DNA from 3 places in the Bradyrhizobium sp. 35 genome. Region 2 is predicted to be linked to each of the others. Evidence: predicted binding sites of a transcription regulator. Region 2 holds the regulator's gene; each other region holds the start of a gene.
What was found. The regulator PhoB, encoded in region 2, activates phosphate uptake and scavenging genes when phosphate is short. The targets are predictions, from matches to a motif close to TGTCATNNANCTGTCAT.

Region 1 (2,263 bases), on a different contig from region 2:
GATGGGCGTTCTCGATGGCGCGTTCGCCGCCTTTGACTGCGACATACATGCTTAGCTTCCCCTGCTCACGATACGCGTGGTGCGCGGGATCGCAACCATGGCGTCATCGGCGACCAGCACCACATCGATACCGCGCGGAAACAGCGCCTCGTTAATACGAAGTCGCTCGAACACGTCGAACGGCTTGATCGACGCCTGGAGCGTGGCGACGCCGTCGATGCCGGGCCCGCGCAGCTCGAAGCTGCGTCCCGAATCGAGACTCTCGACCTGCAGGATCAACGTGGTCGACCGATCCGGATATTCGCTGGTGCCGAGCGCGAAGCGCTCCAGCGAAGGCAGCGCCCCGCCGTCGCTGATCAGCGCGAAGCTGGCGATGGAAGAATCCTGCACCACCGGCGCACCAGTATGGAATTTCAGCCATTTCACGACGTCGGAAGTCTCATGCATGCGCGCATCGAGCCAGAGCGGCGTGTCGTGATCGAACAGCGTCAGCGCGATCGCGGCCGTCCCGCGCATCATCACACGAGGCGCTCCTGATGTCGGCACGATGCGCTGCACCGATCCCGGCCGCGCCATCGCGTCCATGACCGAGCGAAAGGTCGATTGCGCCGACAAGACCTTATCGGCGAACCCCGGCGGCAGTTCCGCAATCGTGGTCATGATCTCACCCCTCACCGCGCACCATGGTGTAGAAATCAACCTTCGTCGCGGCGGTCTGGGCCGCCACCTGCTTGCGCCTGACCATCAGCTGCTCACGCAACGGCGCGATAATGTCCCGCTCCACCGCGGCGCCGAAATCGCTGGACTGCACCAGGGCATCGCACAGCGCGATCAGCCGCGCCTTCTCGCCGTCGCGGCCGAGCGTGTAGCCGAAACCGACCTCGCCGCTCGCAAGCCGCACCGCGGCGCGCGACACCGTGGCTTCACCGAGGTTGAACGGCGCACCATCGCCGCCGACCCGGCCGCGCAGCATGACGAGGCCGTTTTCCGGCGCGCGCAGATCCTGATGCGCCGGCAAAGCGAGAGCGTGGAGGCGAGCGGCGATCTCGCCCGCCTCCGCGTGCGCCAGCACGGACATTGCGGCCTTGCGCTGGGCTTGCTGATTATTGTGCTGGGTCACCGCATCCACCGACTTCTCTGCAGAACTTGCCGAATCCAAGTTGTCTATGATACTAGACAACTTGATACGGGAGCGCCATGACTGTTTCGTGACAAAGGCGTGATTTCTGGAGTAGCTTCCCGGCCACATGAGCATGCAGGACACAGCCTCCTCCGGCGTCGCGTTGTGGCGCCTCGTTGCCGACGGCATCGAGCGCGGCATCGCCGACGGCCGCTTTGCGGCGGGCGACAAGCTGCCGGGCGAGGTGGAGATCGCCGAAACCTATCGCGTCAACCGCCACACCGTGCGACGCGCGCTGGCCGCGCTTGCCGAGCGCGGCATCGTGCGGGCAGAACGCGGCAGCGGAACCTATGTCGAGGCGCAGAAGCTCGCTTATCCACTGCGCTCGCGGACCCGTTTCTCCGAGATCGTCGGCGCGGACGGCCGCGAACCGCATGGCCGGCTGATCGAGGCGTCCGCTGACGTTGCGACCCGCGAACTCGCGCGGGAGCTTGGCCTCAAGACCGGCGCACCGCTGGTCCGGATCGAGGCGATGCGCCTCGCCGACCGCACGCCGATCTGTGTCTCCACGACGTGGCTATCGGCACAGCTATTCCCCGCTGCGGGCGACGTCTTTGCCGCGACCCGCTCGATGACGAAATTGCTCGAGCATTACGGCGTCCGGGACTATCGCCGCGGCGCGACCCGGATCACCGCCGGTATCGTCGACGCAACCGACGCCGCACGGCTCGATCTGGCGCTGGGACGGCCGATCCTGGTGGTCGACGCCACCGATCACGATCTCGACGGCAAGCCGCTGGTCACCAAGCATTCGCGCTTTGCGGCGGAGCGGGTGGAATTTCTGGTGGAGAACGGGTGAACTGGCTGCCCTCTGCCCCTCTCCCCTTGCGGGAGAGGGTGGCTCGCCGCGCTAGCGGCGAGACGGGTGAGGGGTTCGCCTCCGCGCACTGATCTGAATTGAGGATGCAGACCCCTCATCCGGCGCTTCGCGCCACCTTCTCCCACAAGGGGAGAAGGAAGAAGGTTACGCCACCGCCCGCCGCCCGATAATCGCAAAACGCAATTTGCCCGAAACGAAATCGATCGCGGCGACTGCGACCAGGATCATCAGGATCAGGAACGACACCTTCTGCCATTCCAGCA
Region 2 (2,263 bases):
GGGCGGCACGTGCGACTATCTTAGGCCTGGTGAAACGGGTGTCAATGCCGCCCGGAAAGCCTCGCGAAACGCTGAATCCGTAGTCTTGCGGTGCCGATTTTGCGGGATTTGGCCACGGAACATGTGGAAGCGAGTCGGCGGACTCTTGCGCGGGAGTCACGCCATATTGTAGCGTTTGGATTGTCAGATACGACATCTCGTGCAGTGGTTCTGATCTTTAAGTCCTTATGTACCGGCGTAAACGTTCGGGCGTTCAAGACGCGCCCGGCGAGCCTTAAGGGATTCTGGCGGCACGGGTTTTTGAAGGCTTAGGCATTCGCTGCGAGGCCCCAGGATGGCTGGCGCGCAGCGAGGGAAAGGGTGCAATGACGGTTTTGACCTGGTCCGATGATCGCGTCGAGCAGCTGAAAAAGCTCTGGGAGGCCGGACTTTCGGCCAGCCAGATCGCGGCGGAGCTCGGCAATGTGACCCGCAATGCCGTGATCGGCAAAGTGCACAGGCTCGGCCTTTCGGGCCGCGCCAAGAGCCCATCATCGGCAGCGCCGCGGCCGCGCAAGGCGCGCCCCGCGCAGCACATGATGCGGGTGAGCCGCCCGATCTCGCGCGGCAACACCGCGCTGGCGCAGGCCTTCGAGGTCGAGGCTGAGCCGGATCCGGTCACCTACGACAACGTGGTGCCGATGAGCCAGCGGCTGTCGCTGCTGGAATTGAACGAGGCGACCTGCCACTGGCCGGTCGGCGATCCCTCGACCCCGGACTTCTTCTTCTGCGGTGGAAGGGCGCTGTCCGGACTGCCCTATTGCGCCCAGCACTCGCGCGTTGCGTACCAGCCCGCGTCGGATCGGCGCCGCGCACCGGTAAAGCCGGGTCCCCGTTAGTCGTCACGCGAAGACAGTTCAACAATTTCAGTGTCGTCCCGGCCTAGTGCGCAATTGCGCACGGGGGGCCGGGACCCATACTCCGAGCACGCAATAATCGTGCGGAAGGGGTCACTCCGAGTCTTCGCCAAACCACGTTCGGTGGTTATGGGTCCCGGATCAGCGCTCGCTTCGCTCGCTTGTCCGGGACGACGGCTGAGAATGCAGGGACAGCTCGCCAACAAACAAGCCTGCAACCCTACACCTGCTCCGCCTTCGCGAAGCGATCATCCAGCGCGTAGCCGGCGCCGCGGACGGTGCGGATCGGGTCCTGCTCGCGGCCGAGATTGAGCAGCTTGCGCAGGCGGCCGATATGCACGTCGACGGTGCGCTCGTCGATATAGATGTCGCGGCCCCAGACGCTGTCGAGCAGCTGCTCGCGCGAGAACACCCGTCCCGGATGCTCCAGGAAGAACTCCAGCAGGCGATATTCGGTCGGACCGAGATCGATCGGCCGGCCCGAGCGCGCCACGCGGCGCTTGTCACGGTCGAGCTCGATGTCGCCAAAAGCAAGGACGGTGGCGAGGCGCTCCGGGCTCGCGCGCCGCAGCAGGCCTTTCACGCGCGCCAGCAGCTCCGGCACCGAGAACGGCTTGACGATGTAATCGTCGGCGCCGGTCGCAAGACCCCGCACCCGCTCGCTCTCCTCGCCGCGCGCGGTGAGCATGATGATCGGGAGCTGCTTGGTCTCGGGACGGGTGCGAAGCCGCCGGCACAATTCGATGCCTGACAGGCCCGGCAGCATCCAGTCGAGCACGATCAGATCGGGGATGTGCTCCTTGAGGCGGGTGTCGGCGTCGTCGCCGCGCATCACCGTCTCGACGTCATAGCCGTCGCCTTCGAGGTTGTAGCGGAGAAGCTCGGTCAGGGCTTCCTCGTCCTCAACCACCATAATGCGTGCGCCCATCGGGTCGTCGCTCCTTAAGTCTTCAGGTGTTCGGTACCGTGTTGGCAAAGGTCGTCATGTCGCCCTTCGGCCGCTTGTCGGTGATCGCCTGGCCCTCGATCATGTAGAACACGGTCTCGGCGATATTGGTGGCGTGGTCGCCGATCCGCTCGATGTTCTTGGCGCAGAACATCAGATGGATGCAGAACGAGATATTGCGCGGATCCTCCATCATGTAGGTGAGGAGTTCGCGGAACAGCGAGGTGCAGATGGCGTCGACTTCCTCGTCGCCCTTCCACACCGCCATCGCCGCCGGCAAATCATGCGCGGCATAGGCGTCCAGCACCGACTTGACCTGCTGCTGCACGAGGTCGGTCATGTGCTCGAGGCCGCGGAACAGCTTGAGCGGATGGAAGTCCGTCTCCAGCGCCGCGACGCGCTTGCCCATGTTCTTGGCGAG
Region 3 (2,263 bases), 400 kb from region 2:
ACAGCTCGACGTAATTCTCGAACCAGACAAAGGTGGTCGACAGACCGAACGCATCCTGGAGCAGGAAGGACTGGATCACCGCCTGCAGGGCCGGCCAATAGAAGAAAATCAGGACGATCGCGAGCTGCGGCGCAACCAGCGCGTACGGTAACAGTCTTGACTGGAAGATGGCTTGCTTTTGCATGATGCCAGCAGAGCGGCAGGCCGGGTCGCGGCCTGCCGCTCATTGCCTCACTTGACGGCGGTCTTTTCGAACTGCCGCAGCATCGTGTTGCCGCGCTCGACGGCGGCATCGAGCGCCTGCTTGGCGCTCTTCTTGCCGGCCAGCGCTTGCTCAATCTCTTCCGACCAGACGTCACGCAGCTGCACCATGTTGCCGAGGCGCAGACCGCGCGAATTCTCGGTCGGCTCCTTGTTGGTCAGCTCGAGCAGCGGGGTCTCGAGATAGGGCTGATCCTTGTAGAAGCCTTCTTCCTTCGCCTTGGCGTAGGCCGCCTTGGTGATCGGCAGGTAGCCGGAGGCCTTGTGGATGTAGACCTGGCGATCGGTGTCGGAGAGGAAGGTCAGGAATTTCGCGACGCCCTTGTATTCCTCGGCCGACTTGCCGCCCATCACCCACAGCGAAGCGCCGCCGATGATCGAGTTCTGCGGTGCGCCCTTGACGTCGGGATAATACGGCATCGGCACGGCGGTGAAGTTGAACTTGGCCTGCGCCTTGACGTTGCCGAAGAAGGCCGACGAGGTCAGGTAGATCGGGCACTCGCCCGAAGTGAAGCGGCCTTCGCCGGTGTTGGTGCGGCCGGCGTAGTCATAGGTCTTGGTCTTCTGCAGCTCGACCAGGGTTTCGAGATGCTTGACCTGAAGCGGTCCGTTGAACTCGAGCACGGTGTCGAAGCCGTCGAGGCCGTTGGCCTTGCTGGCGAGCGGCACGTTGTGCCACGCCGAGAGCTGCTCGAGATTGACCCAGGTGATCCAGGAGCCCGAGAAGCCGCAGGTGTCATGACCGGCAGCCTTCAGCTTCTTGGCGGCCTCGAACGTTTCGGGCCAGGTCTTCGGGATCTCTACGTTCGCCTTCTTCAGCTCGTCGAGGTTCACCCACATCACGGTCGAGGACGAGTTGAAAGGGAAGGACAGCATCTCGCCCTTCGACGTCGAATAATAACCGGTGATGGCGGGCAGGTAGATCTTGGGGTCGAACTTCTCGCCGGCGTCGGCCATCAGCTTGTAGACGGGCTTCACGGCGCCGGTCGCGGCCATCATGGTCGCGGTGCCGACTTCGAACACCTGCATGATGTGCGGGGCGTTGCCGGCGCGGAACGCCGCGATGCCGGCGTTCATCGTATCGGGATAGTTGCCCTTGTAGGTCGGGATCACCTTGTAGTCGCTCTGCGACGCGTTGAAGTCGGTGGCGAGCTTGACGATGACGTCGTTGTTGGCGCCGGTCATCGCGTGCCACCACTGGATTTCGGTCACGGCCAAGGCCGGCGAGGCCGATAGTCCAACCGTGAGTGCAATAGCGGCAGCCGCTCCAAAATGTCGAAGAGCCATCAAGTAAACCTCCCTTGGGCCGTCAAAAATGATCGCTTGCGCTAGCAGCGCCATATGACGTTCACATGACTGTGTAAGCGGCCGAAACGAAAGCGGCAAGCGCTGGAAAAGGGAAGCCGTCAAATAGGCGAATGCCGCGCGCGCAGCGTCCTCCGTTCGCGGTGCACAGAGCGCCCGCACCGCACTGCGGCATTGCCGTGGGATGTGGAAGGCGAGGGCGCTAGCGCTTGCGCTCGGGGCCGCAGACAGTGCCCTGCTCGACCATCGCGTCGATCTCGGACCTGGAGTAGCCGAATTCGCCCAGGACCTCGGCGGCGTGCTCGCTGAATTTCGGCGGCAGGCGCCGCAGGCTCGGCTTGCTGCGGTCGAGCCGGATCGGCGACGCCACGCCCTTGTACCAATCCTTCTCGATAATATCGCCGCGCGCGATCGTGTGCGGGTTGGTCAATGCCTGGTCGATCTTCTGCACGGGGCCGGCGGGCAGGCCCGCGGCGAGCAGGCGATTGCACAGCGGCTCGGCCTCGTGCTGGCTGAACACGGCGGCAAGCTCGGCCCGCAGCGCCTCGCGATTGCCGATGCGATCCTTGTTGCGCGCAAAGCGCGGATCGGTGCCGAGCTCGGGCTTGCCGATCTCCTTGGCGAGCTTGCGGAAGGTGCCGTCATTGCCGACGCCGATGAAGATGTCGTCGGTCTTGGTCGGGAAGATCGCATAGGG

Region 1: a site for PhoB is predicted at 1,198-1,214, ahead of phnF (phosphonate metabolism transcriptional regulator PhnF). Genes of this name have one in related genera too.
Region 3: a site for PhoB is predicted at 1,603-1,619, ahead of ugpB (sn-glycerol-3-phosphate ABC transporter substrate-binding protein UgpB). Genes of this name have one in related genera too.

What each region holds. Positions count from the first base shown of each region.
Region 1 is NZ_JADPJC010000028.1:29,432-31,694, reverse strand. It holds gene IVB36_RS05325 (carbon-phosphorus lyase complex subunit PhnI) at 1-49, opposite strand, end outside; gene phnH (phosphonate C-P lyase system protein PhnH) at 52-660, opposite strand; gene phnG (phosphonate C-P lyase system protein PhnG) at 665-1,129, opposite strand; gene phnF (phosphonate metabolism transcriptional regulator PhnF) at 1,248-1,979, shown strand; gene phnE (phosphonate ABC transporter, permease protein PhnE) at 2,145-2,263, opposite strand, start outside.
Region 2 is NZ_JADPJC010000144.1:157,023-159,285, forward strand. It holds gene IVB36_RS29480 (GcrA family cell cycle regulator) at 366-878, shown strand; gene phoB (phosphate regulon transcriptional regulator PhoB) at 1,117-1,824, opposite strand; gene phoU (phosphate signaling complex protein PhoU) at 1,847-2,263, opposite strand, start outside.
Region 3 is NZ_JADPJC010000144.1:552,804-555,066, reverse strand. It holds gene ugpA (sn-glycerol-3-phosphate ABC transporter permease UgpA) at 1-184, opposite strand, end outside; gene ugpB (sn-glycerol-3-phosphate ABC transporter substrate-binding protein UgpB) at 232-1,548, opposite strand; gene IVB36_RS31235 (CaiB/BaiF CoA-transferase family protein) at 1,769-2,263, opposite strand, start outside.